DNA from 3 places in the Lysinibacillus sp. HST-98 genome. Region 1 is predicted to be linked to each of the others. Evidence: riboswitches for the same ligand, from Rfam matches in the RefSeq annotation. Region 1 holds a riboswitch; each other region holds the start of a gene.
What was found. A riboswitch is a leader RNA that binds a small molecule or an ion and turns the genes downstream of it on or off. The one in region 1 is predicted to bind cobalamin.
Positions count from the first base shown of each region.

Region 2: another riboswitch for cobalamin. It lies ahead of JIN86_RS12990 (ABC transporter substrate-binding protein); the one in region 1 lies ahead of JIN86_RS02065 (energy-coupling factor ABC transporter permease).
Region 3: another riboswitch for cobalamin. It lies ahead of JIN86_RS22120 (FecCD family ABC transporter permease); the one in region 1 lies ahead of JIN86_RS02065 (energy-coupling factor ABC transporter permease).

Region 1 covers NZ_JAENHX010000001.1:395,315-403,266, reverse strand. Annotated here, with positions in the region: gene JIN86_RS02085 (S8 family peptidase) at 1-890, opposite strand, end outside; gene JIN86_RS02080 (energy-coupling factor ABC transporter ATP-binding protein) at 1,070-1,906, opposite strand; gene cbiQ (cobalt ECF transporter T component CbiQ) at 1,903-2,676, opposite strand; gene JIN86_RS02070 (energy-coupling factor ABC transporter substrate-binding protein) at 2,682-2,954, opposite strand; gene JIN86_RS02065 (energy-coupling factor ABC transporter permease) at 2,958-3,704, opposite strand; cobalamin riboswitch at 3,854-4,038, opposite strand; cobalamin riboswitch at 4,291-4,472, shown strand; gene JIN86_RS02060 ((2Fe-2S) ferredoxin domain-containing protein) at 4,619-4,990, shown strand; gene cobJ (precorrin-3B C(17)-methyltransferase) at 4,995-6,662, shown strand; gene JIN86_RS02050 (sirohydrochlorin chelatase) at 6,677-7,624, shown strand; gene cobK (precorrin-6A reductase) at 7,621-7,952, shown strand, end outside.
Region 2 covers NZ_JAENHX010000005.1:29,881-37,832, reverse strand. Annotated here, with positions in the region: gene JIN86_RS13010 (alpha/beta hydrolase) at 1-768, shown strand, start outside; gene JIN86_RS13005 (class I SAM-dependent rRNA methyltransferase) at 831-2,027, shown strand; gene JIN86_RS13000 (S9 family peptidase) at 2,498-4,486, opposite strand; gene JIN86_RS12995 (precorrin-3B methylase) at 4,558-5,235, opposite strand; gene JIN86_RS12990 (ABC transporter substrate-binding protein) at 5,287-6,279, opposite strand; cobalamin riboswitch at 6,443-6,629, opposite strand; gene JIN86_RS12985 (elongation factor G) at 6,812-7,952, shown strand, end outside.
Region 3 covers NZ_JAENHX010000014.1:62,744-70,695, forward strand. Annotated here, with positions in the region: gene JIN86_RS22110 (YdhK family protein) at 13-582, opposite strand; gene JIN86_RS22115 (biotin transporter BioY) at 697-1,293, opposite strand; cobalamin riboswitch at 1,448-1,635, shown strand; gene JIN86_RS22120 (FecCD family ABC transporter permease) at 1,782-2,828, shown strand; gene JIN86_RS22125 (heme ABC transporter ATP-binding protein) at 2,834-3,625, shown strand; gene dapF (diaminopimelate epimerase) at 3,677-4,531, shown strand; gene JIN86_RS22135 (DMT family transporter) at 4,622-4,936, opposite strand; gene JIN86_RS22140 (DMT family transporter) at 4,936-5,289, opposite strand; gene JIN86_RS22145 (TetR/AcrR family transcriptional regulator) at 5,364-5,942, opposite strand; gene JIN86_RS22150 (hypothetical protein) at 6,112-6,282, shown strand; gene JIN86_RS22155 (endonuclease Q family protein) at 6,352-7,518, shown strand; gene JIN86_RS22160 (S-layer homology domain-containing protein) at 7,628-7,952, shown strand, end outside.

The sequences.
Region 1 (7,952 bases):
ACACCTTCGAAAGAAGCGGGGAAGGAATATTCATCTGTTGATTCATTTCCTGCGGCTGCCACAATTGTAATACCACTATCAATCGCTTTCTGAACGGCTTCCTTCATCAGGGGAGATTCACCATAGCCTCCTAGACTCATATTAATGACGTCAACGCCCTGCTCAATTGCATAAAGAATACCCTGTGCAATAATGAAATCATTAGCACCTTCTTTGCCGTTAAATACATCAATTGGCAGTAACTTTGCATTCGGATTAACCCCGTGCCCACCTACGCCATTATCTTTTGCTGCGGCGATAATACCTGCCACATGTGTTCCGTGATCGCCTGAATAAGTAGTATTAGCAGGTGCTGCTGCATTATAGGGTGGGAGTACTTGTGACTTTAGATCGGGGTGTTTAAAATCTACACCAGAATCAATGACAGCAACTGTAACATCATGGTTGCCTGCTAATTCTAGTGCCTTATCCATTTGCAGTAGGTTTAAATGATACATCTCTTGTTTCTTAGGATCAGCTTCATTATTGAAAGAATGATAGACGTAGCTAGGAGACACACTAGATATCCCGTTTTGCTTTAAATAGTAAGAGACGGCTTTTTCGATTGATACGCCTTTATTTAGTTGTACAACATCATAACCTAATGAAGGAATGGAGCGGATGACCTTGGAGCCAATTTTTTTATGTACGTTTTTATCAAGACCTGAATGCTTGATAACAATTGTATCCTTACTCATCCATTTTTCTTCATTCTTCTCTGTTTGTTTTGCACTGTTTGCCAGCATGTTTTTCGCTTTATGCTGTGGTGCCTCAGCAAAGGCAGAAGCAGCAGGAACCATGAGTGCAGCGGATGCTACAACAGCGACTGATTTTTTATACCAACTTTTCAATTGTTATCTCTCCTTGGTGTTATAAATTAAGTCTCGACTATAGTAATACGGACAAAGATTAGAAAAGTTTCGTAATGTAGGAAAATTTTTCTTTGCTATTTTAATTTTTGGTAGGTATAACGAAAAAACGGACAGCTAAACACTGCTTGTTTTTCGTATACCTAGCATTGTTAAAAGCTTTAAATTTGTTCTATTAATTGTTGTAACTCCTGCTTGGAACGAGGGATTTTGATATTTTCCTGCAATAGCTTCTTTTTTTGCAAAGCTATGACCATTTCAAAAATCCATGGACGTTCAAGATGCGCGCGATGTAACAATTCGTCTTCATAAAACAAGGCGATTGGATCACCGTTGTAAATAATTTTTCCAGCCTCCATAACAATGATTAGATCGGCCCATTCATAAGCGAGAGGTATATCATGTGTTGCTAGTAAAATGGTTCTCTCACCATTCTCTAATTTGGCTAAGTATTGTAATACTTGTGCAGCATAATAATTATCAAGACCTGCTGTTGGTTCGTCTAACAAAAGGACAGAGGGCTCCATCGCTAAAACACCTGCCATTGCTACACGTTTTTTCTGACCTACGCTTAAAAAATGAATGGGTTTATCAAGCAAATCTTCCACTTCGGTTTGCGCAACGGCCCATGCTATTTTTTCTTCCGTTTGTTCAGTAGACCAGCCGAGATTCAATGGGCCAAATGCTATATCTTGCTTGACGGTCCCTGAAAAAAGCTGATGATCTGCATTCTGAAAAACAATGCCGACTTTTTGGCGTAGGGTCTTTAAAGCTTTTCGACTATATTCCAGACCGTTGCCTTCGAATAAAATCGACCCAGCTGTAGGTTTTAAAATACCATTAAGATGCTGAAATAAAGTTGATTTTCCCGCGCCATTATGCCCGAGTATGGCGATTTTTTTACCTTTTGGAATGTCTAATGTAATATCTGATAACGCCTTCGTACCATCCGCATAGGCATAAGATAATTGGTTGAGTTTAAAATAAAATGTTGTCATGTGAAATACCCTCCGTATACGATGAGGACTAGTAAAATAGCTGCCATGCATAGCCAATTTTTCTTGCTATAAGTGCCCATCTCTTGCCAGTAGACGGCCTCGCCTCCACGTGATTGCATGGCGTTGTTGAGCTCCCGGCTACGTTGAAACATTTCCACAAATAATGCCACAATAAGCATGGAGACAGAGCGTAGCCATTGCATCGGTGAATGGTAGCCGAGACGTGCTTGCTGGGCGAGATGTATATTTTGCATGCTTTCTAAAAACATAAAAATAAAACGATAGGTTAGTTCGACGAGCTCCACTAATAAAGAGGGGAGTCGCCATTGTCGTAGCACATAACATATTCCTTGTACGGAAGTGGTTAGAATTAAAAAGTATAAACAACTAATGCTGCCAAGGACAATAAAGAACAGCTGTTGCGCTGCTAACACACTTGCGTTCCCAATAAAGACAGTCCAATTCCTCCATGTAAACGACCAAATATGGGCAGGGAGTGTATTCGTTGATGATGTAAAGGAAAGTAAAATAGATACAAGACTTGTTAATAAGAAAAAGCCAGGTAGCAATAATAATTTGCCATAGTATGTAAGCGGAATTTTGGCACCTAAAATGATAAAAGCACTCATTACAAAAAATGTAATGAGTGAAAGTCGTTCATCTCTCATGATGAGCGTTATGAGAAGTAATCCAAGTGAAAATATCATTTTTTCTAGCGGATGAACGGACGCTAGCTTATTCAGATAGGCATACTTATCAATGAGTAACATAATGGTTAACCTTCTTTGTGTTTGCCACGCATATAGCCGATGAAGTAGCCAATAAAGCCAGCTCCTATAGCTGCCTGTAGCACGAATAATAAGCTTTCGATTTCACCACTTGGTGGCTCCCATAGACTTTCAAACCATGGCTCATATTCCGCATTGATTTCACCAATAGCTGCTTCTGCTTCTCCATCAGCACCACCAAATTCAGCACCTTTTTGTATGAACAAGGGAATGATGGCTAATAACACAACAATTGCTAATAACAATAAATTTTTTTTCATCTGTTAATGTGCCTCCTTTGTTGAGAAAACACGTAAAGTTTTTAGTTCGCTAATATTGTATTTTTTCAAGAAATTCATCACTATGACCGTTAAAATTCCTTCACTCACGGCTAAAGGAATTTGAGTTAAGGCAAAAATTCCTGCAAACTTTGTAAAGGATGCCATAAAGCCTCCAACCTCTGAAGGAAAGGCTAGTGCTAGTTGTACAGAAGTCACAATATATGTACCTAAATCACCAAGCATAGCTGCAAAGAATACGGCTAGTGAAAATGACAAGCCTACTTTTTGAGCACCTTTAAAGACAAAGTAAGCAATAAAAGGACCAACAATAGCCATAGAAAAGGCATTAGCCCCTAAAGTTGTAATTCCTCCATGAGCTAATAATAAAGATTGAAATAATAAAACGATTGTTCCAATTACACTCATTGCTAGAGGGCCAAAGAGTACTGTCCCAAGTCCTACACCAGTTGGGTGAGAGCAGCTACCTGTAACAGAAGGGATTTTTAAGGCGGATAGCACAAAGGCAAAGGCTCCTGAAAGCCCCAAAAGCATTTTTGTTTCAGGATTTTCATCAACGGTTTTTCGAATAGAACGCAATCCTAGAATGATAAATGGAATAGAGATGACCCACCAAAAAATAGCCCATTCGATTGGTAAAAAACCTTCCATGATATGCATGGCAAAGGCACGTTTTGGCACGATTAAAAAGGCCAGTAAAAAATAACTAAGTTTCCACCATGAAAATTTCAAAAAGTTTTCCTCCTAACTAATTAGTAGATTTTTAGAATATTGCGTGCGTAATCAAAAAAAGCACTTCTCCACTGGTGGAAAAGTGCATAGCTAAAAAAGCAAATAACATTCTCATCTGCTAAGCCGCACACCTATCCTCGTAGGCTGAAACGATCACTTATTTTTCGGCAGGTCTCCTGGCTCTAGTTCAATGCTTTATAGGTCTTCCCATCCGTTGGACAGTGACATATTCTATAAAGCTCCCTATTACAGTGGCGGGACCGCGCCGGACTCAAACCGGCTTCCCTTTTAAGCAAAATGACAAGCACTTTGCACCGAAAAACATTCAAATTGTGAGATTTCACGACAAAGTGTAACATGAATTTCCATAAATATGCTATACCTTTTATAAATTTTTTTAATTAAAGGTCAATAGTGAATATTCTGATAACGAGTTGTGCGCAAATATTTTATAGATTGTATAAATTTCATACCTAGTTCCATTCAAAATTGATAAATTTGTCATAAATTTTTGAAGAAATATTGAAATTTTAAAAAAATAAGATATGATAAAGACAGTTTTCTATTTAAAATTCTAATAAAAATTTCATATAAAACGTCAATAAGTGCTCGAATAGCTCGAGATAATAGGGAAATTGGTGAAAATCCAATACAGCCCCCGCTACTGTAATAGCTGATGAAATCGCAAAGCCACTGGTGCAAACTTGGGAAGGTGCGACAGTAAAATGAAGCTTAAGTCAGGAAACCTGCTTATTTGATTGTGCATGCAAACTTTTCGGAGGGAGAAGTTGAAGCGAAAGCGAGTACCTGTATTTCATTCTATTCGTTTTTATTTGGCTTCTACAAAACCTTTACTCTTCGTTATAGAGTAAAGGTTTTTCTTTTTCCAAAAAGCAAATGAGGGGAGACAGAAGATGACAACTTGGAATTTAGAGGGGATGAAAACACATCTCTTTATTTGCAATGGCAGTAGCTGCATGAAAAAGGATGGGGAGGAAATTACCTTAGCCATTCGAGATGAGATACAGCGGCAAGCACTCGATCAAGAAATACATACGACAAGAACGCGCTGTAATGGACGATGCAAGGATGCTTGTGTGGTAATCGCTTACCCCCAAGGGAATTGGTATCGTGTGCCATCAACAGAGCATGCTAGAACACTAGTACAAGATTTACATCATGAATCCTTATACAACGAACATGTCTTTACACTTCGTGAAGGTACATTACAGCGTACTGCTCAAACAACTGCCATTAAAGGGATCGAAAAGGTGAAAGAGGGGTAACAACATGGCGCAAAAAGGAAAAATTTTCGTAGTAGGCTTTGGACCTGGAGATTTTAAGCATATTACGACACGTGCAGTAGAGGCTTTACAACAAAGTGATATGATTATAGGCTACAAAACCTATGTAGAGCTGATTCAAGATTTAGTAAGTGCAAAATCGATTGTTAGTACAGGCATGACAGAAGAAGTGTCGCGTGCACAGGAAGCCGTTCGTCAAGCCGAAGCAGGGAGCATCGTCTCGGTGATTTCGAGTGGTGATGCAGGCGTCTATGGCATGGCGGGTTTAGTCTATGAGGTGTTAATTGAGCTAGGCTGGACAGAAGCAACAGGAATTGAAGTAGAAATTGTTCCTGGGATTTCTGCGATTAATTCATGCGCTAGCATACTTGGTGCACCTATTATGCACGATGCTTGTACAATCAGCTTGAGTGACCATCTAACACCTTGGAATTTAATTGCAAAGCGTGTCGAGGCAGCTGCAATGGCAGACTTTGTCATTGCTTTATACAATCCTAAAAGTGGTCGTCGAACAAGACAAATTGTCGAGGCTCAGCGAATTCTCTTAGAATATCGTTCGCCAGACACACCAGTTGGGCTTGTGAAAAGTGCCTATCGAGAACGTCAAGAAGTAACCATGACAACACTAGCTGAAATGCTAGAACATGATATTGGTATGCTGACAACTGTAATTATCGGGAATTCGTCAACATTTTTCTATGACAATAAGATGATTACGCCCCGCGGTTACCAACGTAAATATACCCTGGGTGAAGAGAAACAGCCATTACGTCCACATCAACGTTTACGCGAAGAAAATGAACCTTGGGCAATGAACCAAGAGACAGGAACAGCGCGAAATGACTTTATGGCTGACCCTAATGCAGGGCGCTTTAATAAACCCAGTATAGCCGCTACGCCAAAGCCGAAAAAAACAGCTCTTGAAATGGCTACAGCGGCACTTGCAATGGTAAAAGGGACAAGCGTAGTCAAAGTAACAACGAAGCTTGTACAGCAAAAAATAGAATCTATATTTGAACTAGCAGTAAGCCCTGGAGTAGCCAATAAATTTTTTACTCCCCAGCAAATGATGACGTTAGCAGAGGTTGTTGGGGATGAGGGGACGATGGAATACACACCAGACCATCAAATTCATTTGAAAATACCAACGACTTCCCCTGAACAGATCACAGAGAAATTACAGGAAGTAGGATTTTTATTAACCCCAATTGGTGATGTGTTATCACTGAAGGCTTGTGATTTTTGCTACGGTGAAAAGGCTGATTCGATACCATATGCAGAGGAAATACAAGAAAAACTAGGCGGTATGTCCTTACCGAAGACATTAAATATCGGCTTTAATGGCTGTGGGATGGCCTGTTATCGGGCTGTATTTGATGATATTGGCATCGTCTACCGCAAAAGTAAATTTGATGTCTTTATTGGAGCAAAACCAGTCGGTCGTACGGCTCACGCAGCACAGCCTGTTGTAGAAGGGCTGGAGCCTGAGCAGTTGATTCCACTCATTACAGATATTATTGAAGAATATAAAGCAAATGCTCATCCAAATGAACGCTTATTTAAATATTTTAAACGTGTGAAAAAAATACTACATTTTACGTATCAAGATATGTCTTCCAAAATAAAAGTAGAGCCAGCTCCGTGCGGCGACTAGTAAGGAGTAGAGAGATGAAAGCTATTTTATTTGTCGGCCATGGGAGCCGTTTAGCAGCAGGAAATGATGAGGTTCGTACATTTATTGAACAAATGACACCGCGTATTGATGAACAATTTTTAGTGGAAACTTGTTTCCTTGAATTTGCTTCACCGAACATCGAAGAAGGTATTACAAACTGTGTGAAAAAGGGAGCTACAGAGGTACATGTAATTCCAATCATTTTACTGCATGCAGGCCATTCAAAACTGCATATTCCAGCGGAAATCGAGCATGCGCGTGAGCATTATCCAACGATTACCTTCACATATGGTCAAACAATTGGTATCCATGATGAAATCTTTGCCATTTTACAAGATCGCCTAGCTGAAATTGGCTTTAATTCAGAACAAGAGCAGGAAGACACAGCGATTTTATTGATTGCACGAGGTGGCAGTGATCCATCTGCTAATGGTGATTTTTATAAAATCACGCGACTTTTATGGGAAAAACTACCTGTAAAATACGTAGAAAGTGCTTTTATGGGTGTCACAGATCCACGAGTTGAAGAAGGAATTGAACGTTGTGTCAAACTTGGTGCAAAAAAAATCATCATGTTACCATACTTTTTATTCACAGGCATTTTGATGGAACGTATGCATGGCATGTGTGAGAAGTTTAATGAACTTTATCCAGATTGTGATATTCAAATTGCTAACTATTTTGGCTACCATGAACGGTTACAAAATGTTTTATTAGAGCGTATTGAACAGGCAATCAACGGTACATCAACAGGTATGCAAGATCTAGAAGAATATCGTGCCTATGCGGCAGTACATGGACATGCACATCATCATCACCATCATGATCACGATCATGGACATGCGCATCACCATCATGATCACGATCATGCGCATCATCACGATCACCATCATGATCATCACGACCATGACCATCATCATGAAGAGGAGCCGGTAAAATGATTTTCATGTTAGCAGGGACAAGTGATGCAAGGGATCTAGCCCTAGCATTACAACGTGCAGGTTATGCAGTAACCGCTACGGTCGTCACTGAATCGGCAGCCTCTAGTCTTGCTGACGTTGGCCTGCCACATTTAATCGGTAGACTGACAGCTGAGGAAATGGCGACCATCATGACAGAGCAGGGCTATCAATTGGTGGTAGATGCTTCTCATCCATTTGCGGAGGAAGCCTCTAAAAATGCGATGGCAGCGGCAGAGCAGGCAAAGATTCCTTATATTCGCTATGAAAGAGCTCATGAACATTATGCCCATCCTTTGATTACTGTTGT
Region 2 (7,952 bases), on a different contig from region 1:
GATCACAAAATTACAGTGCGAGATGGCGAACAAATTTCAGTTCGGCTTTATACGCCCGTTCTCGGTAAAACATTACCTGTTATTGTTTATTATCATGGTGGAGGCTGGGTCTATGGCAATCTAGAATCTGTCGATGCAGGCTGCCAGCTATTAGCAGACCAGGCACAGGCGATTGTGGTATCAGTGGATTACCGCTTAGCACCTGAATATCCTTTCCCAACACCCTTACATGATGCCTACGATAGCTTAGTATGGGTGTACGATCATATGGAAGCCTTAAGTGGCGATGCAAGTCGATTATCAGTTGCTGGGGACAGTGCTGGCGGAAATTTGGCTACTGTGGTTGCATACTTAGCTACTGCACTAGAGGGACCATCGTTACACGCTCAAACACTCATCTATCCTGTCACAAATGTCGATTTTTCAACAATATCTTATCTGGCATATGGTGAAGATTACGGCTTAGATACACAAGCCATGCAGTGGTTCTCTCATCACTATACAGAGGAAGCAAACTTCACAAATCCACTTGTGTCCCCTCTTCAGCTAGAGGAAGTCCGTAACATGCCCAAAACATTCATTATTGCTGCAGAGGCAGATGTTCTCTTTGATGAGGGTCTAAGCTATGCACAAAAGTTAAAGGCTGCTGGTGTGGTAGTGGAACATATTACAATGCCAGGTTTAATCCATAGTTATTTCAGTAAAATGAATTATTTTGAAGAAGTAACGATTGAAACCGTGACAAAAATTGCGCAATTCCTGAAATAAGTTTGGCTATCCCGTGCAAACAGTGCGATAATAGAGCAAAACGTTTTTTAAAGGATGACACTATGACACAAACAATAGCTCTACAAATACAACAGCCCTTTTCTGATCAATTAAGAAAAGGCTTCCCCCTTATTTCAAAAGATGCGGTTGATGCACGACGTTTACCTGCTGAGCAAGGAACACTCCTCAAGCTCATGGATCACCATAACCGTTTTATTGGAACAGGTTACTACGGCATCCAAAATAAAGGCATTGGCTGGGTGCTAACGACCGATGCGAATGAAACAATCGATAAAGCTTTTTTTATAAAAAAATTCAAAAAAGCCATCGACAATCGTGCCGCATTTTTTAGCAATGAAAACACAACAGCCTTTCGTGTGTTTAATGGTGAAGGAGATGGCATTGGCGGTCTTACGATTGATTTTTTTAACAGCTACTATATGGTAAGCTGGTATAGTGAGGGCATTTACTCATTTAAAGAAGTGGTGTATGAGGCGCTTGCTGAGACAGTGGACTACCAAGCGATTTATGAGAAAAAACGCTTTGATAGCAAAGGACAATATATCGAGCAGGATGATTTTGTGATGGGCACGCCAGGAGAATTTCCTATCATGGTGAAGGAAAATGGTATGACCTATGCGGTGCATTTAAACGATGGCGCCATGACAGGGATTTTCCTCGATCAACGTGAGGTACGATTGGCTATTCGTGAGCGTTATGCCCACAATACAGACATGCTGAATACATTTTCCTATACAGGAGCATTTTCTGTGGCAGCCGCTCTAGGAGGAGCCATCAAGACAACGAGTGTAGATGTGGCAAAGCGCAGTCTAGCCAAAACGATTGAGCAATTTAGTGTCAATCATATTGATTATGAGGCACAGGATATAAAAGTCATGGATGTCTTCCATTATTTTAAATACGCACAGCGTCATGCTTTACAGTTTGACCTTGTCGTATTAGACCCACCTAGCTTTGCACGTACGAAGCAAATGACCTTTTCAACGGCAAAGGACTACCCTAAATTACTAAAGGACACGATTGCCATTACCGCTAAAAACGGCATCATTGTGGCTTCCACAAATAATGCCAGCTTTGGCATGAAAAAGTTCAAAGGCTTTATTGACCAAGCATTTAAAGAGACGCGTACACGCTATAAAATTGTCGAGGAATACGGTTTACCGAAGGATTTCCGTGTACCACGTGAATACCCTGAATTTAATTATCTGAAGGTCGTGTTCATCCAGAAAATCGACTAACCAATCGAGAATCACACCATGTTGTGATTCTTTTTTTATGTGAGAAAAAGTTGATTCTACCTAAGTAAAGTCTTGAAAAAGTTTTTAATTATCGTAAGTTTGTTAGTATTAGTTGCATGTTCAAATGATGAAGCACCTTTCAAATTTTGATGCAGTTATGATAACAACTGTAATGTTTGAAGAAAAAGTCCCTATTATTTTTTAGATTCAACAACACGTCATATTCCATCTACAAGAGAAGGGACTACATTAGAAACGGTTCATTGGGAATCATTAAATAACGGTCCTTATACAACAATTTATTTATATGATTATAAAGGAAATAGAGAAGATGTTTAGACCTTTATCATAAAGGTGAACAAATCCTTTACCATGAGATTTTTTTTAAAATTGTATCGTTTATAAACCATCATACAGGTCTTCTCTATTAAAAGTAGCCTAAGAAGATACTCTCTTCTTAGGCCACCCTATTATAGATATTTCACAAACCAATCACGAATATATTCAAGTCGATTAATTCGCAATGTGGGCTTTCCACTTCTTGACAGTTCATGATTCGCCTCAGGGAAACGCACGAATTTTGTTTGTTTTTTACGATACTTTAAGGCGATAAACAATTGCTCTGCCTGCTCAATTGGACAACGATAGTCTTTTTCACCATGTAAAATCAATAATGGTGTCTCCACTTTGTCTACATACTTCAGCGGCGAATGATGCCATAGCTTCTCTATATCATCGAGCCCTGCTTGAATTTGCCAGTCTGTAAAGTAATAGCCGATATCACTGACACCAGCAAAGCTAATCCAGTTCGAAATGGAGCGCTGCGTCACAGCTGCTTTAAAGCGATTTGTATGGCCCACAATCCAGTTAGTCATAAAACCACCGTAGCTTCCGCCAGTTACTCCTAGACGATCCTGATCAATAAAATCATAGTGCTCCAGAGCGTAGTCTACCGCTGCCATTAAGTCCGCATAATCATTACCACCATAATCGCCACGTACTGCATCAACAAATTTTTGGCCATAGCCATGACTACCACGCGGATTAGTGTAAAGCACTGCAAAGCCTTGTGCAGCAAGGATTTGGAATTCATTAAAATAGGTATTGCCATACATTGCATGTGGACCACCGTGGATTTCAAGAATGAGAGGATACTTCTTCCCTGCTTCATAGCCAATTGGCTTCATAATCCAGCCATTGACCTTCCAGCCTTCTGCACCTTCAAATTCTATACTCTCTGGAACAGCTAATGTTTTGGTCTTTAAAAATTCTTCATTAATGGACGTCAACTGTTCTTTGGCACCCGTTTTTAGGTTCACATAAAACAGATCGCCTGGATTGGTCGTTGTGCTAATAGCCACAATAGCCTGATCGTTTTGCGCATCAAGTGAGAAGCCATAAACATATTGATCATCATGGATAGCTGGGTAAATTTCGCCATCTACATTTCCGTAATAGATCGCCGCATTGCCGTGATCTGTGACTTGGAAGTAGAAGCTATGATTATCATTCATCCATTGAACACGTGGTGACGCTACACCTTGCAGGAAATCACCGATGACAAAATCACCGACAGGCGCATCAAATTCACTTGTTACACAGTTTAGTAGTTTTTGCTCCATGTCATAAATCCAAAGCTTCGCTTGTGTGGCATTTTCAAATTCACGTTCTCCACCTACAAAAGAAAGATAACGACTATTCGGTGACCAAGCCGTTTGGTAATATGCACCCGAACCTTCTGTTAGCTTGTGACTCTGTTTCGTTTCTAACTCCAATAAATAGATATCCACATTGAATGAGAAATCTAAATCCTCCGCTTTATCTGCTAAATACGTAAGGTATTTGCCATCTGGCGACCAAGTACCCAGATGGAAGTACTCTTTGCCTTCTGTCACTTGTTCTAGCTCTCCTGATTCCACATTGACCATGGCAATATGGGTAAACTGCTCCATATCAATAAATCCACCAGCATCCGATTTGTGTTTCATTTTCTCGATTTCTAGTGGCTTTAGTTCTTTATCCTTTTTCTTCTCATCCTCCGCTTTATCTAGGATGGTTTCATCTTTCCCTAGCACGACTGAAAAAGCAATTTTCTTGCCACATGGTGACCAGACAGGGGATGTCGCTCCATTTTTACAATGTGTCACCTGTTTTGCCTCTCCACCTGCTTTCGAAAGAACATAAATTTGTGACTTACCTGTTCTCGTTGACAAAAATGCAATTTGACTACCATCTGGTGACCAAACAGGGGAACTCGTTCTATCTTCGCCAAATGTCCATTGCTGTGGTGTTTTGTCCTTCAAATTTATGTAAAACAAATTCGATATATAGTCATTTTTCTTCTCGTCCATACGAGTCTCTATATAAACTACCTCTGTCCCATCTGGTGAAAGCTGTGGATCTGCTACTGATTTTAAGTGATAAAGATCTTCTGGTTGAATCCCTTGTTTCGATGTCATGTTCTTGCTCCTTTGTATTGTAATTTTCTGTGCCTTACTACAATACTTCGACACCCTAAGTAATATCCCTGCTATTTAATTGAATTTTTTACTAGTTCCCAATATTCTGCGTACTTTGTTCTGCGATAAAATTTGTAAAAGGGCTCATTTGGGCGAGCATGCTCCTTATATAGGTTGATCAGAAGCAGTAAAAAATCTTCAATTTGTGTGACGTCTACCCTCTTAGCGAATAACGTGCCAGCCTGTGCCTTTGCTCCCATCGGTACTGCCCCTAAATAGACATCAAAGCTTTCTTGTTGGTAAACGAGTCCAATATCATCATAGACTGCATTGTAGCAAGCTGATGCACAGCCATTAATATTGACACGCACTCTTGCAGGTACCTTCATCCCCGCTAGGGCATGATAGAGCTGTTCGGTTATTGGAGCAGCATCCATTTTCTCCCCATCACAAAAATCGCAGGCCTTCATGGCTATGATTGGACCAGAGGGAGCAACATAGAGACCCGCTTCCTGTAAGGCTTGCACCGCTTCTGTGGCATCGCACGTTGGTATGGACAAGAGTATACTATAGGAAGCAGAATACTTTATCGCCCCCTTTTCGCCAGCAATTTCGGCTATTTTTTGGAATTGTGCAGGGGTATAATGCTTATTAATAATGCCAGGGCTAACGGCTAGACGGGTAAACTCACCATGACGGTTCAGTGTTTCAAATGTTTGATCTGGTACATTTTTTTGAAATGCGTTCATTTTTATCGCTCCTTATAAAAAAGGAGCTAGCAAAACGCTAGCTCGAATGGATTAAAAGTTTTCAGGATAGAAGCCCGTGGCTAAAATTTCAATGGCCTCTGCCGCACGAACCCCTTCAGACGCTGCTGAAAGTGGCAGGATGACAAAGCGCTCATTTTTGACCGCTTCCATCTCCTTCAATGCTGGATCATTTTTTAAGAATTGGATCTTTTGGTCTGCCGTTGTTTCACCGTAATCAATCACGACAACTACCTCTGGGTTGCGGTCTACTGCATCTTCCTTCGATACAGTTGTCCAACCTGATTCCACATCACCAAAGATATTTTGACCACCTGCGATTGTCACAAGCTCATTCATAAAGTTTTGACCAGCTGTAAATACATCCTTTTCACCGCTATCAAACACAAGAACACGTAATTTTTCGCTATCTTTTGGTAATTTAGCTTGTACTGCCTCTACATCTTTCGTCATTTGATCAATTAAAGCTTCGCCACGATCCTCAATACGGAAAATCTTTGCGATATGGCGAATATCAGTGAAAATATCCTCTAATGTTGGCTTTGTCATGTTGGAAGCCGTATGTAAATACGTATGGATGCCTAATTCTTCAAGTTCTTCTGGTGTGCCTACCCCCTTTTCGCCAAAGCCACTTTTCCAGCCTGCATATAGGAAATCTGCCTCGGCATCAATGACTTGCTCCTTCGTTGGGTATTGATCAGAAAGCACAGGGACTTTATCGTATGCCTCTTGCAATGGCTCATAGATTTTATCATCTAAGTAAGCTGTCCCTACCATAGAATCCTCTAAGCCAAGTGCTAGCATGATTTCTGTCACATGCTGATTTAAGCTAATCGCTTTTGTTGGTGCTTCCGTATATGTTTGACTTGTGTCATTGTTTTCAATGGTTACTTCGGCTGCCGCCTCAGATGGCTCAACCTTTTCACCTTGTACTGCTGATTCCGTTTTGTCTTTTGCATTACAAGCCCCTAAAACAGCGATCAAGGCAATGATCATCATTAGCCATATACTTTTCCATTTCTTCATGTCCTTTTCTCCTTTGTTGTTAAAATATAGAAAGAAATCAGGGATTTCTTTACTACCTAGGTGGTTGGAAGGGCATAAAAAAAACCCTCTTGTCGCCAAGAGAGTAGCATAGTGAAATAACGGTATATTACCTGTATCACTATCCCCATCCTCGTGGTTCTTAGTCAAAAAATACATACTGGCAGGTATCCTGGCTTAGGTTCATCATCTATACGCCTTCCCATAGTTTCCCTACAGTGGCATGCTGTATAGACTCCCCCTTTACAGTTGCGGGACAGCATCGGAATTGCACCGATTTCCCTTTTAAGCAAATGACAAATGCCATTTGCACCAATACGTTCTATAATGGTCAATACTATTGATAGACTAGCAGAAGAAAATTTATCGCGCAATCAGTAGTATGACACTAAAAGTATAATCATCACTATATTAGCACTATTTCGACATAAAGACGAACTATTTTACAAGAAATATAGAAGCTAGTATTCTGTTACAATAAAAAGATAGCATTCTATAGAAACGAGGATTTCTTATGTACAAAACAATTGGTGTACTTGCGCACGTGGATGCAGGGAAAACGACCTTTTCTGAGCAAGTACTTTTTCATACAAATAGTATCCAAGCCCGTGGTCGAGTTGATCATCAGGATACCTTTCTTGATAATCACGAGCTGGAGCGCAGACGAGGCATTACGATATTTGCCGAGCAGGGGCGTATGAGCATTGGCAATGATACATACACATTGATTGATACACCAGGGCATGTCGATTTCTCCCCTGAGATGGAGCGTGCCATTCGTGTGATGGATTATGCCATTATGATCATTAGCGCTGTTGAAGGGATACAAGGCCATACAGAAACAGTATGGCAACTTTTACGTCAATACCATGTCCCTACCTTCTTCTTTATCAACAAAATAGATCGTGAGGGTGCCAATGTGGAGGCTGTCATCAGCCAGCTTCGCAAAGATTGCTCACAGCATATATTGTTCATCGATGAGCCATTGCGAGCAGACTATGTATCAAATAGCATCATGGAATGGCTAGCGGAGCGCGACGAAGAATTGCTTGATGCCTTTCTGAATGAGTCATTGGAGCATGAACAGTGTCTTGCTCAATTACAGGGAATGATTAAAAATGAATGTGCCTTCCCTTGCTTTGCTGGCTCTGCCTTAAAGGATGAGGGCATTCAGGAATTTCTTGACCAGCTCCCACTGTTAACGTGTACCGATTTTGACAAGGATGCCCCGTTTGAGGGAGAGGTTTTTAAAATTCGTCATGATGGTCACCAACGTTTAACCTTTATGAAGGCGGTCAAGGGTTCATTGCATGTGCGGGATGAATTTTTATTTGGCGAAGTAACAGAAAAAGTAACCGAAATTCGCCTTTATAACGGCAGTCGCTATGAGACTGTTCAACAGATAGAGGCAGGAGAAATTTTCGCTGTCAAAGGACTGAGCCAGGCAAACATTGGGGATCAAATCGGTACAACGATGCTATCCCAGCCCTATGAGCTTGTCCCAACCTTACAGGCAAAGGTTCAATATGAGGGCGATCAGCATATCAAGGAAGTGCTCCAGTTTTTCCGTTTACTCGAAGCTGAAGAGCCGTCCTTGCGTGTGGTCTGGCAGGAAAAATTTCAGGAAATCCATGTGCATATTATGGGTGTCATTC
Region 3 (7,952 bases), on a different contig from region 1:
AGGTTATTTCTATTATTTTGGACTAAGCTCTTCTTCTGTTACCCATTTATGATTTGTTACAGCTTCACCACTTGTAGTGGAAGTATAATCAACCATATATACAGTTGTTTGCACAGCCTCGTCAATAAGGACAGTCGCATTTTCCATACCTTCCATATGTGTTGCGTCCGTTTTTACTTCTGTTCCAGGAGCCAGTGGTGCTTCTTGTGGGTCAATTAATTCTTCATGAATCACCCACTTATGCTTTTCTATTCGCTTTCCACCAGATGTAGGCTCATAGGAAATAACATAGGCAGTTGTATTATAGGCACCTACTATTGTTGCTTCTGCCCCTTTCATACCTTCCATATGTCCATCTGTAATAATGGCTGTGCTCCCTACAGGAAATTTCGGGTTTTCAGCTTTTTTTAACGTTACTGGTACATCGCCAGAACTTGAATGGTTCATTGTAGAATGATCCATTTTTTCAGCAGTTTCATTAGAAGTGGACGCTGGTTCTGTTTGATCCTCTGTACAAGCCGATAAACTAATTAAAGCGACTACTGATAATAGTCCGACTGACCATCTTTTATTGAATTTCATATGATATCCTCCTCACTATGTGCTCCTAATGTAGCAAATAAATGTGCAGAAACGATGGATATGACCCTATGAAAAACATTTCTTTAGTCTGGAACAATTAGGTGGGGAGATATGCTATTGAATGGGCAGGATCTTCAATGTTTTTTGTAATCTATGGGCGAAGATACCAGCAAAAATAGCTAAAATAATATCTTTTGGTAGTGGAGGAATCATCCAAAGCCAAGCGAGCTTATATGAAAAATTCTCTGGCGCACTTGCCCAAAGTTTATATGCAAAAAACATCCAATTTGTTCCTATCAAATAATTTATAGCCGTTGCTACCAAAGCAGCTACGATAAAACTTTTCTTTGTCCCGCTTCGTTCCACGATTAGCCCTGCAACAAATGCTGCTAATATAAATGTAATAATAAACCCAAAGGTAGGGCTTAAAATTTGGCCAATTCCACCACCGAAACGAGCAAAGACAGGAGCTCCTGCCAATCCTACGCACATATAAATTGTACAGGCGAGCGCACCTTTTCTACTACCAAGAATAAGCCCTGCTAAAATTGCAAAGAAGGTTTGAAGCGTAATGGGTACACCACCAACTACCATAAAGGGTGCAAAGGAAGTGATATTAGCACCCACCATCATTAGCGTTGAAAACAACCCAATGTAGGTAATGTCAATAGTTCTTAATTTATGGTGACTATGTTGAGTAACAGTTGCCATGATTTTCACCTCGTTTTATAAGTTATTACTGCTAGTGTAAAAAACGAATACTATTGTGTCAACCTTATTATCGTTTTTGGTTAACTCAAATGTTGAGTTAAATAGAAGTAGACTATCTATCTATAAAAATGTATGATAGAATCGTCACAATTTTATAACTTCAAATACTATTGGTGCGACATTTTTGAATGTCACTTAAAAGGGAAGTCGGTGGAAGTCCGACGCTGTCCCGCAACTGTAACGAGGAATCCTATAATATGATTTGCCACTGTTTAAGAATGGGAAGGTAATTATAGGATAGTGAATCGAAGCCAGGAGACCTGCCATTTAGTAATACCTGTAATGCCCACGAGGATGCAAGCAATTACGGACAATAGCTGGATATTTTTCTGACTTTGTTTAATCTAGGGTATTTCTATGCGCATTTTCGCATGAGATACCTTTTTTTATTGCTTCATTCATCAATATTCAGTAGGAGTTTAAAACAGATGAATAAAAAATTTATGTTATTTTCCTTCGTACTTTTTATGGTATTAATTGTTTCAATGACCTTTGCTGTAATGGTTGGCTCAGTTTCAGTTACACCGTTATATGTATGGAAAGTTATTCTTTCTAAGATTCCTTTTATACAAAATTCAATCGAGCAAGATTGGAGTCGCTCTCAGGAAATCATCATCTGGCAAATAAGAGCACCTCGTGTTTTGCTAGCTGCTATAGTAGGAGCTGGGTTAGCCATTGCAGGGGCAGCCATTCAGGCACTTGTACGTAACTCTATTGCAGACCCGTATATTCTAGGGATTTCTTCAGGTGCAGCTGTCGGAGCTACTTCTGTGATTATTTTAGGAGCCTTTTCATTTTTAGGTATTTACGCTCTTTCGGTATCCGCATTCCTTGGTTCATTACTTGCGATTACACTTGTTTTTTTCTTGTCACGTGTTGGGGGACGTGTCTCTATTTTCCGCTTGCTATTGGCAGGCATGGCTGTGTCCTTTATCTTAACGGCTATCTCTAATTTTATTTTAATGATGTCAAAGCAAGAAGGGGCCTTAAAGGCTGTTATGTTTTGGATGCTAGGTAGTTTAGCTGGAGCCAAATGGAATAATATTGTGATTCCAGCCTTCGTATTCTTGGTTGTATTTGGGCTACTCTGGCTACACTATCGCAATTTAAATTTATTATTACTAGGAGAAGAGGCGGCAGTGACATTAGGCGTTAATCTTCAGCAATTCCGTATTCAGTTAATACTATTAGTATCTCTATTAACTGGTGTGCTTGTCGCAGTTAGTGGTTCTATAGGATTTGTGGGATTGATTATTCCCCATATTGTGCGTTTAATTGTGGGCTCAAACTATAAATACGTCATACCTATTAGTGCTTTAATAGGTGGAATATTCTTAGTGTGGGCAGATGCCTTTGCTCGAATCATTATTTCTCCTCAGGAAATGCCAATTGGTATTATTACAGCTTTTTGCGGGGGACCATTTTTCATTTGGCTTCTCCGTCGTAACAACTATTCTTTCGGTGAAGGAGATTAACGTCCATGACATTAGAAGCGAAACGAGTATCATTCTCCATTTACGATCAGCGTATACTACATGATGTAAGCATTCAAATAAAAGAAAAGCAATTTGTTGGATTAATTGGTCCTAATGGGAGCGGAAAATCAACATTGTTAAAAAATATGTATCGTCTCCTAAAACCTGAAAGCGGAACGGTAGTATTAAATGAGCAAGATATATTAAAGCAATCAAGTAAATCAATTGCGAAAAATTTGGCTGTTGTAAGCCAAGAGACACCCGTATTATTTGATTTCACTGTGCATGATTTAGTCAGTATGGGAAGAACACCACATAAAAAGCTGTTAGAGCTTGATCAAGAGAAAGATTTTCAAATTGTTAAAGAGGCTCTTAGCCAAACGGGCATATCGCATTTAGAGAAACGAAGCTTTAGTTCGCTTTCTGGTGGCGAGAAAAAGCGTGTCATGGTTGCAAGGGCACTCGCTCAACAAGCACAGGTATTAATATTGGATGAGCCGACGAATCATTTAGATATTCAACATCAACTTCAACTTATGGATTTAATTCAGACCTTGCATTTAACCGTAGTAGCAGCTTTACATGATTTAAATATCGCTGCTATGTATTGCGATCAAATTTACGTTTTACAGCAAGGGCGAATAGTTTGCCATGGTACACCAGAGGAAGTACTTACCCCAACAGTGCTACAAGATGTATTCGGTGTTTTTGCGGATATTCAAATACATCCACTGACAGGGAAGCCGTATCTTACATATGTTCCTGAACAGTTCACGAAGAGGTTTAGCCAAATATAGAAAGTGAGATCTTCTATTAGATACATAAAACATCCTTTAAGGAGTGACTGTATGCAAATAGCCTTTACGAAAATGCATGGTATTGGCAACAGCTATATCTATCTTGATCTTTTCCAACATAATTACAAGGAAGATATCTTTTGTGAATTGGCTCAAAAAATGGCCAATGTCCATACTGGTATTGGCTCGGATGGATTGATTATTATCCAACCATCTAAAATTGCTGACTGTGGTATGCGTGTATTTAATAAAGATGGCTCTGAGGGGACAAATTGCGGTAACGGTCTTCGCTGTGTTGCTAAGTATGTTTTTGAACGTCATATTGTACGACAAGAGCTAATTACGATTGAAACGAAATCCGGGATTATGCTGGCTCAGGTAGTGGTGCAAGACAATCGTGTAATAGAGGTGATAGTCGATATGGGCAAACCTCTCTTATTGCGCAAAGACATTCCGATGTTAGGAAATCCAAATGAGCTTGTCATCAATGAGATTTTTCCGTTACCCCAACAATCTCTTTTGGTAACAGCTTTGTTTTTGGGCAACCCGAATGCCGTATTTTTTGTGAATGCAATCGAGCAAGCACCATTAAGAACACTTGGTGATATAGCAAATGATATAAGATTTCCTTATCGTTGCAATGTTGAGTTTGTAGAGATTGTTCATGAGAAGGCGTTGAAATGCTGCGTTTGGGAACGAGGTTCGGGTATAACAGAGGCATGTGGGACAGGTGCTTGTGCAGCGGTAGTGGCTGCTATATTAAATGGTTTTTGTCAGAAGGGAGAAGAGATAGTAGTCCAACTTAGTGGCGGTGACTTAGTCATACGATGGGCTGACAATGACCATATCTGGATGCGTGGTCCTGCGGAATTTATTGCGGATGGAATTTATGAATTTTTATCTTAATTACTCCAATCCTTCTTCGTCATGCCATATTAAATAAAATGAATACAGGAAGCCTCCGATTTAAGAGTGGCGTCCTGTATTGTAGAGCCATTAAGATACTGCTTTTAAGCCTGCTACACCTATGATAATTGCTATGATACTGATAATACGTGATAGATTTTTAGATTCACCAAAGAAAATGATATTTACGAGTACAGCTCCAACAGTACCAATTCCTACCCAAACAACATAGGCAATACTTAACTGCAAATAGTTGAAGGATGCATATAAAAGGGCAAAGGACACACCAAAACCACCAATATATAAAATTAAGTTTTGTAATGTTTTCTGCTGACTATAGAAGCGTAAGCCAATCACACCTATAATTTCAGACAATGCAGCTAAGATAATAAGTACCCAACCCATTATACATTCTCTCCTTTCGTTTGCACCTGCACTTTAGAAGAATTATCCGCTAATTTTAGACCAATCACACCTAATATTAAAATAATCATGAACAGTCCTTTAATGGCATTAAATTCTCCTTCGAAAATGAAAATATCCATTAATGTAGTACCAATTGCACCTGCTCCGGCGAAAATAGCATAGACTGTACCAGTAGGTAAGCTCTCACAAGCCTTCGATAAGAAATGAAAATCTATAGCAATGATTGTCACAATAATTATCCAATGCCACCATGAGCTTGCTACGTTAAAGCCAAATACCCAAAGCAATTCAAATAAACTTGTTAAAACGACGTACATCCATTCTTTTTTCATAAATAAAATCCTTTCTATTAGGTAATGAAATGACTGACATTCAGTCATTTTTGAAGTAAAAAAGAACGTCACTTTTATGGGTGACGTAGGCCAAGTGCGTGAGATAGGAAGTCTATAAGCTCAAGCTTGAGCAATTTCATTGTTTCATCCTTGCTATCGTCAAATAAATAAATTTGTTCAGCAGCAGATTCAATTAGACCAATCATCAGTTTAGCAGAACGTGTTGGGTCAATTGAATCACGTATCATTCCCTGTTGCTGGCCAGATAATAAGAAATGACTCATCCATTCATAATAGGGTGCATATATATTTTCCCATTCTTTTAAATGCTCAGTTTGCGCAATGCCTGCATAAATAAGTGCAACGATATCTCCATAATCTTTCGTGATTAAGAAAACCATTTCCACAACCTCTTCAAGTTGCTGTTCAAAGGGCTTATGACTTGAAATACCTTCATCTAAGGTAGCAATAATTTTTTCTACCATATTTTTAGCAATAGCTGGCATCACAGAAAGGCGTGATGGGAAATAAAGATAAAATGTTCCTTGAGCGATCCCAGCAGCTTTAACGATATCTGAAACCTTTGTTTTTTCTATTCCTTTTTCTCGAAAAACCTCAATGGCAGCTTGAATAATTTTTTCTTCTTTTGACATGCAATCCCTCACTTTTGCCTTACTTAATTATTATGTTATAGAATAAGAAAAATAATGTCAATAAAAATGACTGATAATCAGTCATTTTTATTTTCCATGTTCCGCAATTATGCGAAGAAGTATATTTTCTATATTTCGGGGAATTGTATAATTGAAAGGATTGATGGCCATGACAGAAATTAAGTTTGCACAATTAGACCCGCAGCAACTAGAAAAAATCAATGAGCTTGAAGAAAAGATTGGTGTAACATTAGTTGCCTATGATGCTTCCTCCACACCATCACACGGTTCTGGAGCTTTGGAGTCAAATAATAGCACTACCACAAACCATCCATCATAATGAAGAGAAATGCCTTGCAGTAATGTAAGGTATTTTCGTTTTATAGATGTACTAAAAGGAGTGTTTGAATTGAATGAATTTTATGCTGATTTACATATTCATATTGGACGTACTTCTAGTGGAAGGGCAGTGAAAATTACTGGCAGTAAAACGTTAACATTAGCACGAATTTTAGAGACGGCTAGTGCAAGAAAAGGATTAGACATCATTGGGATCATTGACTGTCACTCACCAGAAGTAATCGAAGAAATGGTGAGGATGATTGAACACGGAGAACTGCAAGAACTTAAAGAAGGTGGTCTGCGATTTCAGGAAACAACTTTGATTCCCGGATCAGAGATCGAAATTTATGATCAACATTGTCAGGGTCCTATTCATGTGCTTGCTTACTTTCCTACACTAGAGCTCATGAAGCAGTTCTCAGAATGGATGTCACAACATATGAAGAATATCCATTTAAGTTCACAGCGTATTTATTGTGATGGCCAGACATTGCAGCAAAAGGTGCATGAATTGGGAGGTATTTTTATTCCTGCACATGTATTTACACCATTTAAAAGTTTGTTTGGCAAAGGGGTTCGTCGAAGTTTAACTGAAGTCTTTGATCCGCACCTTATTGATGGCATTGAATTAGGTTTAAGCTCTGATACAAATATGGTACGTCATATTAAAGAATTACAAGCATATACATTCGTTAGCAATTCCGATGCGCATTCCCTTGGAAAATTAGCACGAGAATATCAAAAGTTACGATTAGCAGAAGCGAATTTTACAGAATTAAAAATGGCTCTGCATGAGCAAGAGGGACGAGCGGTAATAGCCAATTATGGCCTGAATCCTTTACTTGGCAAATATCATCAAACAGTTTGTTCAAAATGTAGTCAACAGCTAAGTAAAGAAGCTATCATTTGTACAGAATGTGGGAGTACTCATATTATAAAGGGAGTAGCTACCCGTATACAGGAGCTATCTGAAGACTTTCCCAATAAGCGAAATAGACCACCTTACATTCATCAGATACCACTTGATTTCATTCCAGGTATAGGTCCTAAAATGATGGAACGTTTAATCAGAGCATTTGGTACAGAAATGAATATTTTGCATCGTGTAACAATCGACCAGCTTGAACAAATTGTGCCACATAAACTAGCCCAATTAATCGATTTAGCGAGAACGGGTCAATTAGCCATTGAAGTTGGTGGTGGTGGGATTTATGGAAAGATACAGGTTGATTAGATAAAAAATGAAATGTTTTAAAAAGATTGTTGTAATTTAACCTATTTTTATCGCTCCTCTAGTAAAATAGTGAAAACAACGACTATTTTATAAGTAGAGGAGAGAGTAAATGAGATTATCAAAGAAATTTCGTTTTTTAGCTTCAAGTATATTGGCTTTGCAATTAGCTATACCTGTAGCAGCTAGTGCAGAAGAAGGACAGGGTGACCGTATAGCACCAAGTTGGATTGTACAAACCGATTATGTGGCTCTTGGTGATTCATTAGCACATGGGATGAATGAAGTAGGTGTAATTGGATTAGGCTATACCGATTTTATTGCACAGGCATTACAGCAAGACGGCTTCCTTACTTCCTTTAATAAGGGCTTTGCTATGTCAGGCTACACAACTAAAAATGTTTTAGTTGATCTACAAAATGATGTTGCAAAAACAG